Streptomonospora nanhaiensis: one gene and its partners. The protein of the gene in region 2 interacts with the protein of the main gene of each other region in a pairwise test. Links are inferred from orthologs where the notes say so. Each region holds a gene or a part of one and is shown on either strand. Other genes may lie near its edges.

What was found.
Region 1: the proteins of ftsZ (region 2) and rlmN interact in binary tests that used the Escherichia coli proteins (3 or more experiments, as listed by UniProt). The link is inferred for Streptomonospora nanhaiensis from one-to-one orthologs.
Region 3: the proteins of ftsZ (region 2) and HNR12_RS23755 interact in binary tests that used the Escherichia coli proteins (3 or more experiments, as listed by UniProt). The link is inferred for Streptomonospora nanhaiensis from one-to-one orthologs.

What each region holds. Positions count from the first base shown.
Region 1 is NZ_JACCFO010000001.1:4,901,688-4,906,960, forward strand. The notes cover bases 88-2,972. They hold rlmN (23S rRNA (adenine(2503)-C(2))-methyltransferase RlmN), read left to right. Parts: upstream 88-923; coding sequence 924-2,021; downstream 2,022-2,972. Other genes in these bases: HNR12_RS21800 (suppressor of fused domain protein), read right to left, coding at 88-731; HNR12_RS21810 (VTT domain-containing protein), read left to right, coding at 2,128-2,565; HNR12_RS21815 (AsnC family transcriptional regulator), read right to left, coding at 2,593-2,972. In the rest of the region: more of HNR12_RS21800, read right to left, coding at 1-87; more of HNR12_RS21815, read right to left, coding at 2,973-3,090; HNR12_RS21820 (PucR family transcriptional regulator), read right to left, coding at 3,248-4,867; HNR12_RS21825 (aspartate aminotransferase family protein), read left to right, coding at 5,079-5,273.
Region 2 is NZ_JACCFO010000001.1:1,257,602-1,264,938, forward strand. What follows is about bases 4,407-7,279. They hold ftsZ (cell division protein FtsZ), read right to left. Parts: upstream 6,610-7,279; coding sequence 5,203-6,609; downstream 4,407-5,202. Other genes in these bases: pgeF (peptidoglycan editing factor PgeF), read right to left, coding at 4,407-5,082; HNR12_RS05480 (cell division protein FtsQ/DivIB), read right to left, coding at 7,021-7,279. In the rest of the region: HNR12_RS05445 (hypothetical protein), read right to left, coding at 1-1,437; HNR12_RS05450 (DivIVA domain-containing protein), read right to left, coding at 1,588-2,463; HNR12_RS05455 (YggT family protein), read right to left, coding at 2,593-2,886; HNR12_RS05460 (cell division protein SepF), read right to left, coding at 2,926-3,450; HNR12_RS05465 (YggS family pyridoxal phosphate-dependent enzyme), read right to left, coding at 3,576-4,346; more of pgeF, read right to left, coding at 4,333-4,406; more of HNR12_RS05480, read right to left, coding at 7,280-7,337. UniProt on the Escherichia coli protein: Essential cell division protein that forms a contractile ring structure (Z ring) at the future cell division site. The regulation of the ring assembly controls the timing and the location of cell division.
Region 3 is NZ_JACCFO010000001.1:5,349,796-5,355,050, forward strand. Bases 88-2,954 are described here. They hold HNR12_RS23755 (rod shape-determining protein), read left to right. Parts: upstream 88-937; coding sequence 938-1,972; downstream 1,973-2,954. Other genes in these bases: HNR12_RS23745 (DUF4233 domain-containing protein), read left to right, coding at 88-191; ndk (nucleoside-diphosphate kinase), read left to right, coding at 326-736; mreC (rod shape-determining protein MreC), read left to right, coding at 1,974-2,954; mreD (rod shape-determining protein MreD), read left to right, coding at 2,954-2,954. In the rest of the region: more of HNR12_RS23745, read left to right, coding at 1-87; more of mreC, read left to right, coding at 2,955-2,957; more of mreD, read left to right, coding at 2,955-3,499; mrdA (penicillin-binding protein 2), read left to right, coding at 3,496-5,255. UniProt on the Escherichia coli protein: Forms membrane-associated dynamic filaments that are essential for cell shape determination. Acts by regulating cell wall synthesis and cell elongation, and thus cell shape.

The DNA of each region.
Region 1 (5,273 bases), 3.6 Mb from region 2 along the record:
GTGGCCAGGGCCAGTTCGATCCGCGCGTAGGCCGAGGTGTCGGCCATGTACCGGTCGAGCGTGGGCATGCGCTGGCCGCACATGCCCACCGTGCTGAGCACGGTGTAGGGCCGGTCCTCGGTTGGCGGGCGCTCCGACACCCGGATCAGCGGCGCGTGGCCGTCGGACACGTCCCAGTAGTGCCCGGCGGGCCCCACGGTGCGGGTGAGGTGGTTGAACACCGTGCGCTGCACGCTGCGCCAGGCGTTGGGCGCGGCCCGCCAGTCCCAGTACGCCTCGGCGTGCACCACGCGCGGCCACAGCTGCGCGGCCACGGGGTCCAGCGCCCAGGCGTAGGGGGAGCGGCCGATCGCCTCGCGGGCGTAGCCGGGCAGGCCGCTGTCGGCCTCGGCCCAGCCCGGGATGATCGCCAGCAGGCCGTCGTCGTCCAGGAGGGCCACGCCGTCGCCCTCCTCGAACCACACCGCCCGCAGGCTGTCCTCGGCGAACGGCGCGCGGCCCTGGGGGTGCTTGGTGTGGGCCGCCGGCATGAGCGGGGCCTGACCTCGGTACAGGCCCTCGGGATCGCTGCTGTCGGGCGCCATCTCGTGGTTGGCCAGCCACACCGGCACACGGATCGTGCCGCGGGCGTCGAGCAGGTAGGCGGCCGTGGTCCGTGTGTCGTACTCCACGATCACCCGGCGGCTGCGGTACGGGCTGAACTGGTCGAGGAGTACGCGCGCTCCGGCCACCGGCCCTCCTTGTCGGCTGGTCGAACGACTCGTCAACGGACGGCGCCGCCCCAGCGCCGCATAGTATGAACCGTAGTGCCCCAAGGGGCGGCACCACGGCGTCCGCCGCATTGGCCGTTTAGGCCCCTAAAGTACCGCGCATCGCCGCTTCCGTCGCCGGTTCCGCCCGCTCCCTTCCGTCCTTGGATACCGATGCCTGCCGAGCTCACCTTCGTCGCACCCCGCCGGGCCCAGCCGCCCCGCCACCTCGCCGACCTCAGCCCCGAGCAGCGCCGCGAGGCGGTCGCCGAGCTGGGCGAGCCGCCCTTCCGCGCCAAGCAGCTCGCGCAGCACTACTTCGGCCGCCTGGAGTCCGACACCGCGGCCATGACCGACCTCCCGGCCGGCGCCCGCGAGCGCCTGGGCGCCGCCCTGCTGCCGCCGCTGCTCACCCCGGTGCGCCACATCACCTGCGACAACGGCATGACCCGCAAGACCCTGTGGCGGGCCTTCGACGGCGTGCTGTTCGAGTCCGTGCTCATGCGCTACCCCGACCGCGTCACGCTGTGCGTGTCCTCCCAGGCCGGCTGCGGCATGAACTGCCCCTTCTGCGCCACCGGCCAGAACGGCCTCACCCGCAACCTCTCCACCGGCGAGATCGTCGACCAGGTGGTGTCGGTGGCGCGCGACCTCGCCCGCGGCGAGGTCGCCGGCGGCCCCGGCCGCATCAGCAACATCGTCTTCATGGGCATGGGCGAGCCGCTGGCCAACTACAAGCGGGTGCTGGAGTCCGTCCGGCGCATCACCGACCCCGTGCCCGGCGGCCTGGGGATCTCCCAGCGCAGCGTCACGGTCTCCACCGTCGGCCTGGTGCCGGCCATCGACAAGCTGATCGCCGAACGCATGCAGGTGCGCCTGGCGGTGTCGCTGCACGCCCCCGACGACGACCTGCGCGACGAACTGGTGCCGGTCAACAACCGGTGGAAGGTGGCCGAGGTCCTCGACGCCGCGTGGCGCTACGCCGGCACCACCGGCCGCCGGGTCTCCATCGAGTACGCTCTGATCCGCGACATCAACGACCAGGCGTGGCGGGCCGACCTCCTCGGGCGGCTGCTCAAGGGCCACCTGGTGCACGTCAACCTGATCCCGCTGAACCCCACACCCGGCTCGAAGTGGACCGCCTCGCGGCCCGAGGACGAACGCGAGTTCGTGCGCCGCCTGGAGGCCCACGGCGTGCCGGTGACCGTCCGCGACACCCGCGGCCAGGAGATCGACGGCGCGTGCGGCCAGCTGGCCGCGGCCGAGAACTAGCGCCCGCGCTCCGCCGCACCCCCGGTCCCGCCCGGCTCCTTCGTCCCCGGCGAAACGGAAGGCCGCAGTGATCCAGTCCGTCACCGAGACCGCGCTGGCCTTTGTCATGGGGGCGGTGTCGGCGCTGGTCCCGGTCATCAACGTCGAGCTGTACCTGATGGGCATGGGCGCGCTCGGCGGCGGCGTGCTGTTCGCCATGGCGGTGGCGGCCGGAATCGGCCAGACCCTCGCCAAGATCGTCTACTTCTACCTCGGCCGCGGCGCGCTCAACATCCCCTGGCTCAAGCGCAGGGCCGAGACCCCCTCGCGCTGGGCCGAGCGGGCCGAGCGCTGGCGCGCCAAGGCCGAGGGCCGGCCGCTGTGGACGATGGGGCTGGTGGGGGTCAGCTCGTTCTCCAGCATCCCGCCGTTCATGGTGGTGGCGGTGCTGGCCGGCACCCTGCGCATGCCGCTGGTGAGCTTCGTGGCGGTCACGTTCGTCACCCGCACCGCGCGGTTCGCGGCCCTGGTCTACGCCCCCGGCCTGGCCTTGGGGCTGCTCTAGCCGGGTCGCGGCGCGGGCCCGGCGGCCCTACCGGGTGCCCCAGGCGTAGGTCTGCTTGTGCAGCTTGAGGTAGAGGAAGGTCTCGGTGCCGGTCACCCCGGGCACGGCCCGGACGGCGCCGAGGATCTTCAGCAGTTCGTCGTCGTCGGCGGCCACCACCTCGACCAGGACGTCGAAGGAGCCCGCGGTGACCACCACGTAGTCCACGCCGTCCAGGTCGGAGATCCGGTCGGCCACGGCGGTGAGGTCGCCGTCGGTGCGCACCCCGATCATGGCCTGGCGGCTGAACCCCAGCATCATCGGGTCGGTCACGCCCACCACCTGCACCACGCCGGCCTCCAGCAGGCGCTGCACGCGCTGGCGCACCGCCGCCTCCGACAGTCCCACGGCCTTGCCGATGGCGGCGTAGGAGCGGCGCCCGTCCTGCTGGAGCTGCTCGATGATGCGCTTGGCCGTGGCGTCGAGCACGATGCCGGAGGCCGCGTGCCTCCGTCCGGCCGGTGCCGTACCACCGTGGTCGGTCACAGGGGCCTCCGATGTCTGGGGTTGACGCGAACGAATGCGTCCCGCTCGCCATTCTGCCGAATTGGTTGCGCGAGTAGGGCTGGAAAACGGAATCAAAAGTACTGCACGGAAAGCGCCCGGGCGGCGGCGCCGGGGGCGCGGCGCGGGGAGAGACCGGTCACGTGGCGAGCCGGCCGCGCACGGAGTCCAGCGCCAGCAGCGCCACGTGCAGCGACAGGCAGGTCTCGACGGAGTCCAGGTCGGCGCCGAGCACGTGGGAGATCCGGCGCAGCCGCTCGTAGAACGCCGGCCGCGACAGGTGGGCGGTGGACGCCGCCAGGGCCTTGTTGCGCCCGGCCTCAAGATAGCGGCGCAGCATCTCGGTGAGGTCGCTGCCGTGGCGGGCGTCGTAGTCCAGCAGCGGGCCCAGTTCGCGCTCCACGTAGGTCTGCAGCCGCTCGTCGTCGCGCAGCAGGTGCAGCAGGCCGCGCAGCCGCAGGTCGGTGAGCCGGTAGAACGGCCGGCCGCCCTCGCGCGGCTCCTCGTGCGCGGCCACGTCGCCCACCTGGCGCGCCTCCAGGAACGAGCGCCGCACCTCGCGCACGTCCTCGGCGGTGGAGCCGGCCGCGAGCACCGCCTCGGCGCCCACCCGGCCGCGGATGCGCTCGGCCAGCCGGTGCAGCGCGGAGTCCAGGTCGCCGGACTCGGGCTGGGCCAGCAGCACGCCCACCCGGAGGTCGTCGACCGAGCCCACCAGCGCCGCCAGCCGCAGTTCGCGGCAGGCCCGCGCCACCGCCTCGGCGGTGTCGGCCAACCGGGCCTGCGCGGCCAGCCCGGTGCCCGCCTCGCGCAGCCGCAGCACCAGCCCCACCAGGGGCCGCCCGCCCAGCGGCACGCCCACCGCGCGGGCGCGCACCAGCGCCTCCTCGGGGTCGGAGTAGGCCCGGTCGATGATCCCGGAGATGATCGTGCGGTGGGTCTGCCGCTCCAGGCTCTCCTGGTGGCGCTCCAGCAGCCGCCCCAGGGCCAGCGTGGTGGCGGCCCGCTCCAGGAGCATGGTCTGGCGCGGGCTGGGCGCCGCGCCGCAGATGAGGATGAGCCGCCCCCAGTCCTGGCCGCGCGCGCCCACCGTGGTCACCAGCCAGCCCGAGGGCGCGTCGTGCACCGTGCGCCCGGAGGTGCGCACCGCGCGCGAGCGCGCCTCCCACGAGGCGAGGAGCCGGCCGGGGTCCTCGCCGTTGAGGTCGCACACCAGCACCTGGTGCGCCAGGTTCTCCAGCACCACCGGGCAGTCCGACAGCTGCGCGATCTCGCGCAGCACCCGCTGCGGGGGCGCCCCCTCGACCGACAGCTCGGTGAAGACCTCGTGCAGCCGCGCGGACTCCCGCAGTTCGGCGAGCTGCTGGTTGACCACGCGGGAGTGCACGGCCTCGGTGATCTCGACGAACCGGGCCTCGCGCTCCAGGCAGATCACCGGAATGCCCGCCGCCCGCGCCGGCTCCAGCAGCGCCGGAGGCAGCTCGGTGCGGTACTTGCGGCCCAGCTCCACGGCGATCCCGGCGACCCCGGCCGAGGCCAGGCCGTCGACGTAGCGCTGCAGCGAGGGCGGGTCGTCGGGCATGGCGATCCCGGTGGTCAGCACCAGTTCGCCGCCGCGCAGCAGGTGGGCGAGGTCGGTGACCTCGGCGATGTGCACCCAGCGGACCGTGCCGCCGAGGCGGTCGGCGCCGACGACCACGCGCGGGCGGGCGCGCTGGACGGCGGGCAGCCCCAGCACATCGGCGAGCGTCGGCAGCATCCGACCAGTCTAGGGCGGCTGGTCGCGGGCCAGGAGGGCCGATCGGGCGCCCGGTGTGCGCGGGCCCCGGGCCGCCCCTCGGAACCGGGGCGGCGTCCCCCGCGCGGCCCGCCCGGCGGTCCGGCCGGCCCTGACACGGTGTCAACCACCCCGGTGCGAAACCGACACCCTGCCGCTGGCACGCGGGTGCCCGGCGGGCGAGACTGGGCACATGTCGGATCTGCTCGCTCGCCACCGCGCCGTCCTGCCCTCCTGGCTCGCCCTCTACTACGACGCCCCCATCGAGATCGTCAGCGGCAAGGGGGTGCGCGTCACCGACGCCGACGGCACCACCTACCTCGACTTCTTCGCCGGCATCCTCACCAACATGCTGGGCTACGACGTCGCCGAGGTCCGCGAGGCCGTC
Region 2 (7,337 bases):
CTCCTCCGGCGCGGCGTCGCGTTCGGGCTCCGACGGAGCCAGGGCGCTCAGGTCGATGGGCTGGGTGGCCGGGTCCTCCGGCACCTCCTCCCGCACGGGCCGGGCATCGGCGTCGGGAGCGGCCGCGGTGTCCCCTGTGTCCGCTGTCTCCGCCGCGTCCTCGGCGGCCCCGGTCGCCGCCGCGGGCTCGTCGGCGGTGTCCGCCGCCTCGGGCGGCGCGTCCGGAGCGGGCTCCCCGGCCTCGGCACCCCGACCGGACTCCGACTCGGGGCGGTCGGGGCCCCCGGCTTCGACCGCGCCGGCGGCCGAAGCGGGTTCCTCCCCGTCCCCGGCCGCCTGCCGGGGCTCGGGCTCGGCGTCCGCCGCCTCGGCCACGCCCTCCGGCGCCTCCGGCCCGGTGCGCACCTCGTAGGCGGCGTCGTCGGTGTCCTCGTCGGTGTCGTCCGTGCGCAGGCCCTGCACGAAGGCGCTGAAGGACAGGTCGCGGTCGGACTCGTCGATCGCCTCGACGCCGTCGACCGGTTCGCGTGAGCCGAGGGGCTCGGACGCCGGGGCGGCTTCGGGCGTGGTTTCGTCGGCCGGACCCTCAGTGGGTGCGGCCGGTGATTCGGAAGCCCGCTCCGACGAATCGACGGCGGGGGTGGTGGAGCCCACCACGGCCGACTCCGCGAAGTCGGGGACGCCGCGCTCTTCGGGCGTCTCGGCCGCCGACGGCTCCGGCACGTCGGCCTCCGGCTCCGCGGCGCCGTGCGGGGTGTCCTCGCGCGGAGCCTCGGACTCGGTGCGCGGCTCGGCATCCGCCGTGGGGGCGGCGCTCGCCGCCGCGGCCGGCTGCTCCACTCGCTCCTCGCCGGTCGGCTCGCTCACGCGGCCTGCGGTGGTGTCGGCCTGCTCCGGCCGGTCCGCTCCGCCCGGTCCTCCGGGTCCGCCCGTGGGGGCGGGCGCCGCCGGTGCGGTGTGGCCGGATCCGGCCGCGGCCGGGTAGCGGTAGGGCCCGTGGCCGCCGGAGGCCGCGGCGCCCGTGGGGCGGCCCGGCGCCCCGCTCGGGGGCTGCCGGTACGCCGCGGCCCGCACCGACTCCTCCGTCAGCGCGGGCGCGAACAACCCGTCTCCCCTGGTGCTTCCGGTCCGCGTGGGCGCGGGGGGCGCGCCCGGCGCGGCCGCCGGGGCGGGGACGGACGACTTCCCCAAACCGTCCGTCCGTGCCCGACCGGCCGCGTACGACCCGCTTCCCGCCGCGGCGGCCGGTGCCGCCGGCTCAGCCCCGCCCGGGAGACCCAGGTAGGCGCGTGACCGGACCACCTCGACCGCCAGCAGGACGGCACCGAGGCCGCCCAGGCCGAGGGCGATGTAGACCAACGTGGTCTCGGCGAGCATCACCCCGAAGGCGATGACCGCCAGAGCCGCCACCAGGGTGACGAGGCTGAGGATGAACACGGAACAGGAAAGCCTTCACTCAAGGGTTGTGTTGTGCGGTACTGCGCGGCGGAGCGGCCCGGGGCCGCCCGCCGTGCCGCGCGCCTGCTACCGCTGGTACGCCGGAGGCCGCGGATGGGCGGCGCACCGGAGTTGCGGCAGCGGTGGGGCTCAGCGGCGGTCGTGCGGTCCGTCGCCCGGGTGGTAGCCGCCGTGCTGGGCGGGCTCGGGCTGGGCGAACGGGTTGCCGGGGACGCCGCCACCGGGACCGGTGTGCTGCATGCCGGGCTGACCGCCGGTGGGGGCCATGGTCTGGAAGCCGCCGGTGGTGTTGGGGTTGGGGCCGGGCTCGTTGTCGGTGGCGCCCTCGGCCAGCTCCCGGAGCTGCCGCTCGAAGTAGTCCTTCAGCCGGCTGCGGTACTCGCGCTCGAAGTCCTTGAGCCCGGCGACCTTGTGCTCCAGCTCCTCGCGCTGCTGCACGAGCGAGCCCATGACCTGGCGGTGGCGCTCCTGCGCGTCGCGGTCGAGGTTCTCGGAGCGGGCGCGGGCCTCGTTGACGATCTGCTCGGCCTGGCGGCGGGCCTTGCCGAGGATGTCGTCGGCCTCGTGGCGGGCGCGGCCCAGGGTCTCGTCGGCCTCGCGGCGGGCGTCGGAGATCGCCTGGTCGGCGGTCTGCTGCGCGAGGGCGAGCACGCGCGCCGCGGTGTCCATGTTCTCCTCGGAGCCGGGCAGGCCCATGCCGGCCATGGCCGGGATCTGCTGCTCCACCTGCGGCTGCGGCGGCTCGGGCCGGATCGGCTCGGGCTGCGGCGGCTCGGGCGGGAGCTGGTCCTGGGGCTGCTGGAAGTCCTGCATGCCCGCGTTGGGCACCTTGCCCCGCAGGCACTCGGCGAGCTTGCCACGCAGCTCCTCGTTCTCCTGGATGAGCCGGTCCAGCTCGGACTCGACCTCGTCGAGGAACGCGTCGACCTCTTCCTCGTCATACCCCGGCCGGAGCCGGGTCGTACTGAACTGCTTATTCCGCACATCCGCGGGTGTAAGCGGCATGTTCGTCTCCTTGGCGCGCTTGGACTGTGTCCGTAGGGACGCTACCTGATCGTGACCTTACGGCAATCCAGATCATGACCAAGGCCACATATCGAAACCAGGGCTTACCTTTCCGACATCTGTGACCTTCTAGATGAACGAGATCGAACTTACGATCTGGATAAGGATCACCACGAAGAGGAAGAGGACGGTGAAGCTCAGGTCAAGCGCCACACTCCCCAAACGTACGGGGGGGATAAACCGACGCAGGAACCTCAGGGGCGGGTCGGTGATGGTGTATGTGGTCTCCGCGAGTACCAGTACGAACCCGCTCGGTCGCCACGAGCGTGCGAACGACTGTACGAGTTCGAAGACGAGCCGCGCGATCAGCACCAGCATGAACAGGTTCAGCAGGATGATGACGACGGACTGCACGATACTCACGGTCGTTCCCCGACCCAATCTCTGGACATCTGTGATGATCTAACTCTGGTTGAAGAACCCTCGCTCGGCGATGCGTGCTTTGTCTTCAGCGGTCACCTCAACATTAGCCGGGGACAACAAGAACACCTTGTTGGTCACGCGCTCGATACTGCCATGCAGACCGAAGATCAGCCCCGCCGCGAAGTCGACCAGACGCTTGGCGTCACTGTCGACCATCTCGGTCAGGTTCATGATCACCGGTATACCTTCCCGGAAATGCTCTCCGATAGTACGCGCTTCGTTGTACGTCCGGGGATGCAGCGTAGTGATACGCGCGAGGTCCGCGGTGGCGGGGGTGGTGTGAGTCGGGATGCGCCGCTCTGAAGGGGACATGGTGTAGTCATCCGCATCCGTCATGGAGTCGACACGGGGATCGCCGCCGTGATCGATGTCGCGGTCGCGGCGGCCCTCGACGCCTTCCTCGAAGTCGTCGAAGTCATCGTATTCGTCCGCATAGCGGTGATCGTAGCGGTCGTCCTCCACGAGGCCGAGGTAGACCGCCATCTTGCGCATCGCGCCGGCCATCTCTTGTCCTCCGTCGTCCCTGTGGTGCTGCACCGCAGATGACTGTGTCCGTGTCGGCCCAGGTCCGCCCGGGTCCGCCAGACGGGCGAACTCGACACTTGGGCGCCAAGGTCCATGTGGGGACATTACCCCACGTTCGGGTTGCGATCATCGAGCAACGCCGTTCCGACCCGCAGATGTGTCGCACCTTGACGGACGGCGGCCTCCAGGTCACCGCTCATCCCGGCCGAGATCGTCCTGGCCTGAGCGTAGCGATCCCTGACCCGCTCGGCGACCGCATATAGCCGGGCGAACGCCGCATCGGGGTCGCCTTCGCGCGGAGCGACCGCCATAACCCCCTCCAGCAGCAGCCCCTCCTCCCCCGCGATGGCGTCGGCCACGGCCAGGACGTCGCCGGGGTCGGCGCCGCCCCGGGGCCCCAGCACCCCTGCCGCGGAGTCGGGGTCCAGGTTGACCTGCACCAGGCAGCCCACCTCGCGCCCCTCCGCGCGGGCCCGGGCGCCCAGGGCGCGGACCAGGCGCTCCCGGTCCACCGAGTGCACCAGGTGGGCGTAGCGGGCCACCGACCTGGCCTTGTTGGTCTGCAACTGGCCCACGAAGTGCCAGCGCAGCGGCAGGTCGGCGCAGGCGGCCGCCTTGGCCGCGGCCTCCTGGTCGCGGTTCTCGCCCACGTCGGTGACCCCCAGTTCGGCCAGGGCGCGCACGTCGGAGGCCGGGAAGGTCTTGGTGACCGCGATGACGCTCACCTCCTCGGGCGGGCGGCCCGCCGCGGCGCAGGCGGCCGCGACGCGCTCGCGCAGGGCCGCCAGGTTGGCCCGGAGCCGTTCGCGCCGGGCGGGCCCCGCCGGCGCGTCCGCACCGGCGCCCCCGGCGCCCGTGATGTCATCCCTGGTCATCGCCATGCCACCAGACATACCCCGCGAACCGGCCCGTGGGCGCGCCGCGCCGGTGGGAGAACATCTCCGGGGTCTCCAGGGTGCACCGCCCGTCCACCGCGATGTGGCCGACACCGGCCGCGCGCAGCTGGGCGGCCGCCGCGGCCCGCATGTCGATCGCGGGGGTCCCGGCCCGGGTGCGGCCGGCCGCCTCTGGCACGGTCCGGGCGATCTCGTCCCGCATCCCGGCCGGGACCTCGTAGCACTCCCCGCAGATGGCCGGGCCCAGGAGCACGCGCAGGCGCTCGGGCCGGGCGCCCAGCCGCACCATGGCGGCCACCAGCTCCCCGGCGATCCCGGCGGCGGTGCCCAGGCGGCCGGAGTGGGCCGCGCCGATGACGCCCGCCTCGTGGTCGGCGGCCAGGATGGGCAGACAGTCGGCGGCCAGCGCCGCCAGGACCAGGTCGCGCCGCGCGGTCACCACGCCGTCCACCCGGCCCACCACGCCGGGCTCCTCGGCCACCGCGACCTCTGCGCTGTGCACCTGGTCCATCCAGACCACCCGGTCAGGGTCGAAGCCCAGGCCGGCGGCCGCCCGGCGCCGGTTCTCCAGGACCGCGGCGCGGTCGTCGCCGACACCCAGGCCGAGGTTGAGGGAGTCGTAGGGGGCGGCGCTGACCCCGCCGTCGTGGCGCCGGGTGAACCCGGCGCGCACTCCGGGGGCCAGCCCGATCGCGGCATCCGTAGCCTGGTCCATTGCCTGCGCTGCACCTTTCGTCGCCGGTTCGCGGACGCGAAAAAGCGTACCGGCGGCGGGGTGCGCCGCCGCCGGTACGCCCGGGTCGGGCGCCGTCCGCGGGGGCCGGCGCCCGGGTGCCTACTTCAGGAAGTCGGGAACGTCGAGGTCGTCGGGGTCGTCGAAGATCACCCGGCGGCGCGGCGTGGGGACGTCGCCCGAACGCGTGAACGAGCCGTCGGTGCCGGTGCCGCGCACCTGGGTGTAGCCGGCGTCGTTGACGGCGCGGATGCCGCGCGCGCGGTGGTCGTCCTCGGGGTCGGGATCGGGATCGCGGGCCTCGGGGGCCTCGGGGGCCTCGGGGGCCTCCGGCTCGGGCTCGGGGGCGGGCTCGGGCTCCGGCTCGGCCGCCGCCTCGGGGCGCCGCGGCTCCTCGCGCACCGGCTCGGGCTCGGGTTCGGGCTCCGGCGCGGGCTCGGGGCGGCACGGCTCGGCGGCCACCGGCCGCACCTCGGCGCGCGGGGGCGCCGGCGGGGCGGCGGCCTCGCGCGGGCGCTCGGGCGCCGGCGCGGCGTCGCGCTGGGGCCCCAGCGCCTCGTTGCGCGGCTCGTCGAACCCGGCCGCGATGACGGTGACGCGGACCTCGTCGCCCAGGGCGTCGTCGATGACCGCGCCGAAGATGATGTTGGCCTCGGGCGCCGCGGAGTTCGCCACGAGCTGAGCGGCCTCGTTGATCTCGAAGAGACCGAGGTCGGAGCCGCCCTGGATGGACAGCAGCACCCCGTGGGCGCCGTCGATGCTGGCCTCCAGCAGCGGCGAGGAGATCGCCATCTCGGCGGCGGCCACGGCGCGGTCGTCGCCGCGCGCCGAGCCGATGCCCATCAGGGCCGACCCCGCGCCCTGCATGACCGACTTCACGTCGGCGAAGTCCAGGTTGATCAGGCCGGGCGTGGTGATCAGGTCGGTGATGCCCTGCACACCGGACAGCAGCACCTGGTCGGCGGCCTTGAACGCGTCGAGCACGCTGACCTGGCGGTCGGAGATCGACAGCAGCCGGTCGTTGGGGATCACGATGAGGGTGTCGACCTCCTCGCGCAGCATCGCGATCCCGGCCTCGGCCTGGGTGGCGCGGCGCTTGCCCTCGAAGCCGAACGGGCGGGTGACCACGCCGATGGTGAGGGCCCCCAGCGAGCGGGCGATGTCGGCGACCACGGGCGCACCGCCGGTGCCGGTGCCACCGCCCTCGCCGGCCGTGACGAAGACCATGTCGGCGCCCTTGAGGACCTCCTCGATCTCCTCGCGGTGGTCCTCGGCGGCCTTGCGGCCGACCTCGGGGTTGGCCCCCGCGCCCAGTCCGCGGGTCAGTTCGCGGCCCACGTCGAGCTTGACGTCGGCATCACTCATGAGCAGCGCCTGAGCGTCGGTGTTGATGGCGATGAACTCGACGCCCTTGAGTCCCTCTTCGATCATCCGGTTGACGGCGTTGACGCCGCCGCCGCCGATGCCGACGACCTTGATGACCGCGAGGTAATTCTGCGGTGCTGCCACGACGAGGGGCCTTTCCGCTCGCATCGGCCAACCGCCGTCCCACCGCAGCGGGACGCTGTGTCCCCCGGTGGCGGCCCGGACGGTTGGCTGTCCGGTTCTACAGTCTTCCTCTTGCGGGTGCCCGTGGTGCCGGCGAGTGCCGACCGGGTTCCCGGTGCGGGCGCCGGGCGGCGCCCTGCCGGGCGCCCGCCGCAATCGCCCTAAAGTCTCAGATCCATACTTATGTCAACCAACGGTAGTGCTTCCCGACAGTAGGCCGCGGCCTGCCAAGGGGCAACTAACCACGGAGTTCAGCCTAACGGCGTGTCGCACGGTGAGGCGATGTCCGATCCCGGCGCGTCGCGTCGGGAATGTCGGCCTCCTGCGTCCGGAAGCCGTCCGGGCCACCCGGTCCGGGCAGGCGTGGCGCACCTACTTCACGACGGCCATGTCCGGCGCGCTCACGTCGTAGCTGCGGTCGGGCCCCGAAGGGTGCTCGTGCAGCAGGATGGTGAGGATCTCGCTCTTCTCGGCCGTGCGCTCGGTGCCGCCCCACTGGACCACGGCGCCGTCGTCCAGGGTGAGCGTGATCGCCGCCCGCTCCTGGGCGTCGATCTCCTCCACCCGCCCGGCCACGGCCGCCGGCATCTGGGCCACGACCTCGGCGGCCGCCGCGACGGCCGGGTCCCCCTCGGGTTCGCCGTCGACCGTGATCAGCGGGTAGTCCTCGGGGCGGGTGTCGGTGTCGG
Region 3 (5,255 bases), 4.1 Mb from region 2 along the record:
GGTTCCGCTGGGCCTACTACGCCGGCTGGGCGCTGCAGGCGGCGTTCGTGGCCACCGGGTTCCTGGTTCCGGGGCTGGCGCTGATGGGCGTGGTGTTCTTCGGGCTGTGGGTGTGGGCGGTGGTGCTGGGCCGGCGCACCGACGCCATGCAGGCCCAGCGGGAGCGGGCGGCCGCCGAGGGCGGGGCCTGAGCCGGCGGTTCCACCCGGGGCGATGGCAGGCGATACAGTTACCTCGGCCAGGGGCGGCCTGCGCCGCGCGTCGGGCGCCGCCCGGTGCCGACCCCGGTCGTCAACCAGCCCCGACTCCCGAGGAGCACAGCACCGTGGAGCGCACCCTTGTCCTGATCAAGCCTGACGGCGTGCGGCGCAACATCATCGGGGAGGTCATCTCCCGCATCGAGCGGCGCGGCCTGAAGATCGTCGCGATGGACCTGCGCACGCTCGACGCCGACACCGCCAAGACCCACTACGAGGAGCACGCCCAGCGGCCGTTCTTCGACTCGCTGGTGGAGTTCATCACCGGCGGCCCGCTGGTGGCGATGGTGGTCGAGGGCGAGCGCGCCGTCGAGGCGTTCCGCGCGCTGGCCGGCGCCACCGACCCGGTCTCGGCGTCGCCGGGCACCATCCGCGGCGACTTCGCGCTGGAGGTCCAGCAGAACATCGTGCACGGCTCGGACTCCACCTACTCCGCCGAGCGCGAGATCAAGCTGTTCTTCCCGGACCTCGCCGCCTGAGGCCCCGGGCCCCACCGCCGCGCCGGGCTGTGCCCGGCGCTTTTTTTGGTCATCCCACGCCGGATCGATCCGGTGTGTTTGCGTAGCCAGGCGGCCACTCAGCGTTACGATACGGGTACTGGATCCACATCCGTGCTGGAACGAGTCCGTATTGACCGCCCCGCGAGGGCCTCACCCGTTTGGGGCCGCTGAGGATGCTTTATGACCAATAACCTCGCCTTCCTGGGCCGCGACATGGCGGTCGACCTCGGCACCGCCAACACCCTGGTCTACGTGCGCGGTCGCGGCATCGTGCTGAACGAGCCCTCGGTGGTCGCGCTCAACTCCTCCACCGGAAAGATCGTCGCGGTCGGCCTCGACGCCAAGCAGATGATCGGCCGCACGCCCAGCAACATCACGGCCGTGCGCCCCCTCAAGGACGGCGTCATCGCCGACTTCGAGATCACCGAGCGCATGCTGCGCTACTTCATCCAGAAGATCCACCGGCGCCGCCACTTCGCCAAGCCCCGCATCATCGTCGCCGTGCCCAGCGGCATCACCTCGGTGGAGCACCGCGCCGTCAAGGAGGCCGGCTACCAGGCCGGCGCGCGGCGGGTCTACATCATCGAGGAGCCCATGGCCGCGGCCATCGGCGCCGGCCTGCCCGTGCACGAGCCCACCGGCAACATGGTGGTCGACATCGGCGGCGGCACCACCGAGGTCGCGGTGATCTCCATGGGCGGCATCGTGACCTCCCAGTCCATCCGGGTGGGCGGCGACGAACTCGACCAGGCGGTCATGACCTTCGTCAAGAAGGAGTACTCCCTGATGATCGGGGAGCGCACCGCCGAGGAGCTGAAGGTCGCCATCGGGTCGGCCTACCCCACCGGCGGCGAGGAGCTGCACGCCGAGGTGCGCGGGCGCGACCTCATCAGCGGCCTGCCCAAGACCGTGGTCATGTCGGCGGCCGACGTCCGCCAGGCCATCGAGGAGCCTGTCACCGCCATCATCGACGCGGTGCGCACCACCCTGGACAAGTGCCCGCCCGAGCTGTCGGGCGACATCATGGACCGCGGCATCGCCGTCACCGGCGGCGGCGCCCTGCTGCACGGGCTCGACGACCGCCTGCGCCACGAGACCGGCATGCCCATCCACGTCGCCGAGAACGCCCTGGACTCCGTCGCCGTGGGCTCGGGCACCTGCGTCGAGAACTACGAACGGCTCAGCCAGGTCCTCGTCCCGGATCGGCGGCGCTGACATGCGGCGCGACAGTTCCCGGTCGCGGCTGGTCGTCGGGCTGCTCGTCGCCGCCGCCCTCGCGCTGATCGTGCTCGACTCCCGCGAGGGCGCCGATCCCGTCACCGCCGCCGCCCGCGGCGCCGGCGAACTCGCCTTCGGCCCGGTGTCGGCCGGGGTGAGCGCCGCGACCGCCCCGGTGCACGACGCCTACGCCGCGCTGGCCGCCGCGCCCGCCGCCCGCGACCGCATCGCCGAACTGGAGGAGCGCAACCGCGAGCTGCGCACCGAGCTGGCGGCGCGCGACCGCGACGCCCGCCGCGCCGAGAAGCTCGACGACCTCCTCCAGCTCTCGGGCATGGGCGGCTACGAGATCGTTCCCGCCCAGGCCGTCACCCGGGTGACCGCGCGCGGGTTCTCCGACGCCGTCACCCTCGACGTCGGCCGCGAGGACGGCGTCCGCGAGGACATGACCGTCATCAACGGCGACGGCCTGGTCGGCCGCGTCACCCACGCCGGCCGGCACACCTCCACCGTGCTGCCGGCCGTCGACCGCGCCTCGGCGGTGGGCGCCCGGCTGGAGGGCTCCCAGGAGATCGGCGTGGCCGAGGGCACCGGCGCCGTCGGCGGCGCCAAGCCGATGAGCTTCGAGCTGATGAGCGCCGACGCCCGGATGAAGCCCGGCCAGCGCATCGTCACCCTGGGCTCGCACGACAACGCGCCGTTCGTCCCCGGGGTGCCGGTGGGCACCATCACCTCCGTCAACGAAACCCCGGGCTCGCTGACCCGCACCGGTCACGCCCGGCCCGCCGTTGACTTCGGTTCTCTCGACGTCGTGGGGGTCATTGTGGCCGGACCGCAGGACGACCCCCGCGACTCCCTCCTTCCGGGCCCGCCCCGCGAGGCACCGGAACCCGAAAAGGCCGGCGACGAGGCCGACTCCCAGGATTCGGAGTCGGCCTCCGACACCGGCGGATCCGGCGACCCCCAGGAGGGCCGACGATGAAGACCGCCGCCGCCGTGCTGCTGGTGGCCGCCGCCGTCCTGGTCCAGGCCGCCGTCCTCAACCGCCTCCCGCTGCCGTGGGGCCTGGTGCCCGACCTCGTGCTGCTGGTGGTCGTGGGCGTCGCCCTGTGGTCCCCGCCCACGGCCGCCGCCGCCACCGGGTTCGCCGCCGGGCTGGCCGCCGACATCCTGCCGCCCGCCGACCACGAGATCGGCCGCCAGGCGCTGCTGCTGTGCCTGGCCGCTTTCCTGGTGGCCTCCATCCGCGACACCGGGGTGCGCGCCGGCGCCGGCCCCTACATCGCCGCGGCCCTGGCCGCCCTGGGCGTCTCCCTGGGCTACGCGCTGCTCGGCCTGGTCCTGGGCGACCCCCGGGTCGGCTGGGCCACCGGCGCCGCCGCCGTGCTGGGCGGCACCGCCGCCACCGTCCTGGTCAGCCCGCTGGTGCTCGTCCCGCTGGGTGCGGCCATGCGGCGGCTCACCGGCGAGGGCCACTCCGACCTGCCCGCGCCCTGGGAGACCGCGAGGGGGCTGGGACGATGAGCCCGCTGCGCAAGCGCTACCGGCTGGCCAGCCGGCGCGCCCGGCGCGAGGCCGGCGTGCCCGGGGTGCGCGGCGCGCACAAGCGGCGCGGCGTGCTGCTGGCCCAGGTGCTGGTGCTGGTGCTGTTCGCCACGCTGACCGCGCGCATGTGGTACATGCAGGTGCCCCAGGCCGGCCACTACCACGAGCTGGCGCTGGCCAGCCACACCCAGAAGCTCATCGTGCCGGCGGTGCGCGGCAAGATCCTCGACTCCCAGGGCCGCCCGCTGGTGCGCAACCGCACCGAGCTGACCGTCACCGCCGATTTCCACACCCTGCTCAACCAGCCCGACGACGGCGCGGCCGTGCTGCGCCGGGTGGCCGAGGTCCTCGACGTCCCTTTCGCCCGGCTGCGCGACCGCGTGCGGCTGTGCGGCCCCGACACCGGCCGCCCGTGCTGGCCGGGATCGCCCTACCAGCCCATCCCGCTGGCCGAGGACATCGACCCCCGCGTCGCGCTGCAGATCATGGAGCGCAAGACCGAGTTCCCCGGCATCTCCGCCCAGCAGATGGCGGTGCGCGACTACCCCAACGGCGACATGGCCGCCCAGATGCTCGGCTACCTCCAGCCCATCACCCAGGAGGAGTTCGAGGCCCGCGAGGAGCTGCGCGCCCAGTTCTCCGGTGTCGACCAGGTCGGCCGCGACGGCCTGGAGTACGTCTACGACGACCGGCTGCGCGGCACCGCCGGAACCCGCACCCTGGCGGTCACCAGCCAGGGCGGGGTCAACGGCGTCGTCGAGGAGACCCCGCCCAAGCCCGGCATGCACCTGGTCACCAGCATCGACCAGAAGGTGCAGCGCATCACCGAGGACGCGCTCAAGGCGGGCGTGGAGCGCGCCCGCTCCGAGGGCCGGCCCACCGACTCCGGGGCCGCCGTGGTGCTGGACGTGCGCACCGGCAACGTCATCGCCATGGCCAGCCTGCCCACCTACGACCCCTCGGTCTGGCAGGGCGGGATCGACCAGGCCACCTACGACCAGCTGCTCAGCGAGGACGCCGGCGAGCCGCTGATCTCCCGCGCCCTGCAGGGGCAGTTCCCGCCCGGCTCCACGTTCAAGGTGTCCTCGCTGTCGGCCGCCGTGCGCAACGGCGCCGACCTCGACGGCACCTACAGCTGCCCGGGGTCGGTCCACCTGGGCAACCGCTCCTGGCAGAACTTCGAGGGCGGCGGCCACGGCAGCGTCAGCCTGCACAAGGCCATCGTCGTCTCGTGCAACACCGTCTTCTACCAGTTCGGCTACGACACCTGGCTGCAGGACGGCGGCACCTCGCCCAAGGACGACCCCAAGGAGATCATGGCCGACACCGCCCGCGGGTTCGGCTTCGGGCAGCCCACCGGCATCGACCTGCCCCACGAGTCCAGCGGGCGCATCCCCGACCGCCAGTGGAAGCAGCAGTACTGGGAGGACACCCGCGAGCAGTCCTGCCGCCGCGCCGAGAAGGGCTACCCCGAGGTCGCCGAGGAGGACCCCGGCCACGCCGCCTACCTCAAGCGCGCCGCCCACGAGCACTGCCTGGACGGCAACCGCTGGCGGGCCGGCGACGCCATCAACTTCGCCATCGGCCAGGGCGACGTCCTGGTGACCCCGCTGCAGCTGGCCCGCGCCTACGCCGCCATCGCCAACGGCGGCACGCTGTACGAGCCCCGCGTGGCGCGCGGGTTCCTCTCGGCCGACGGCACCCGGGTCGAGGAGCTGGAGCCGGTCAAGGCGGG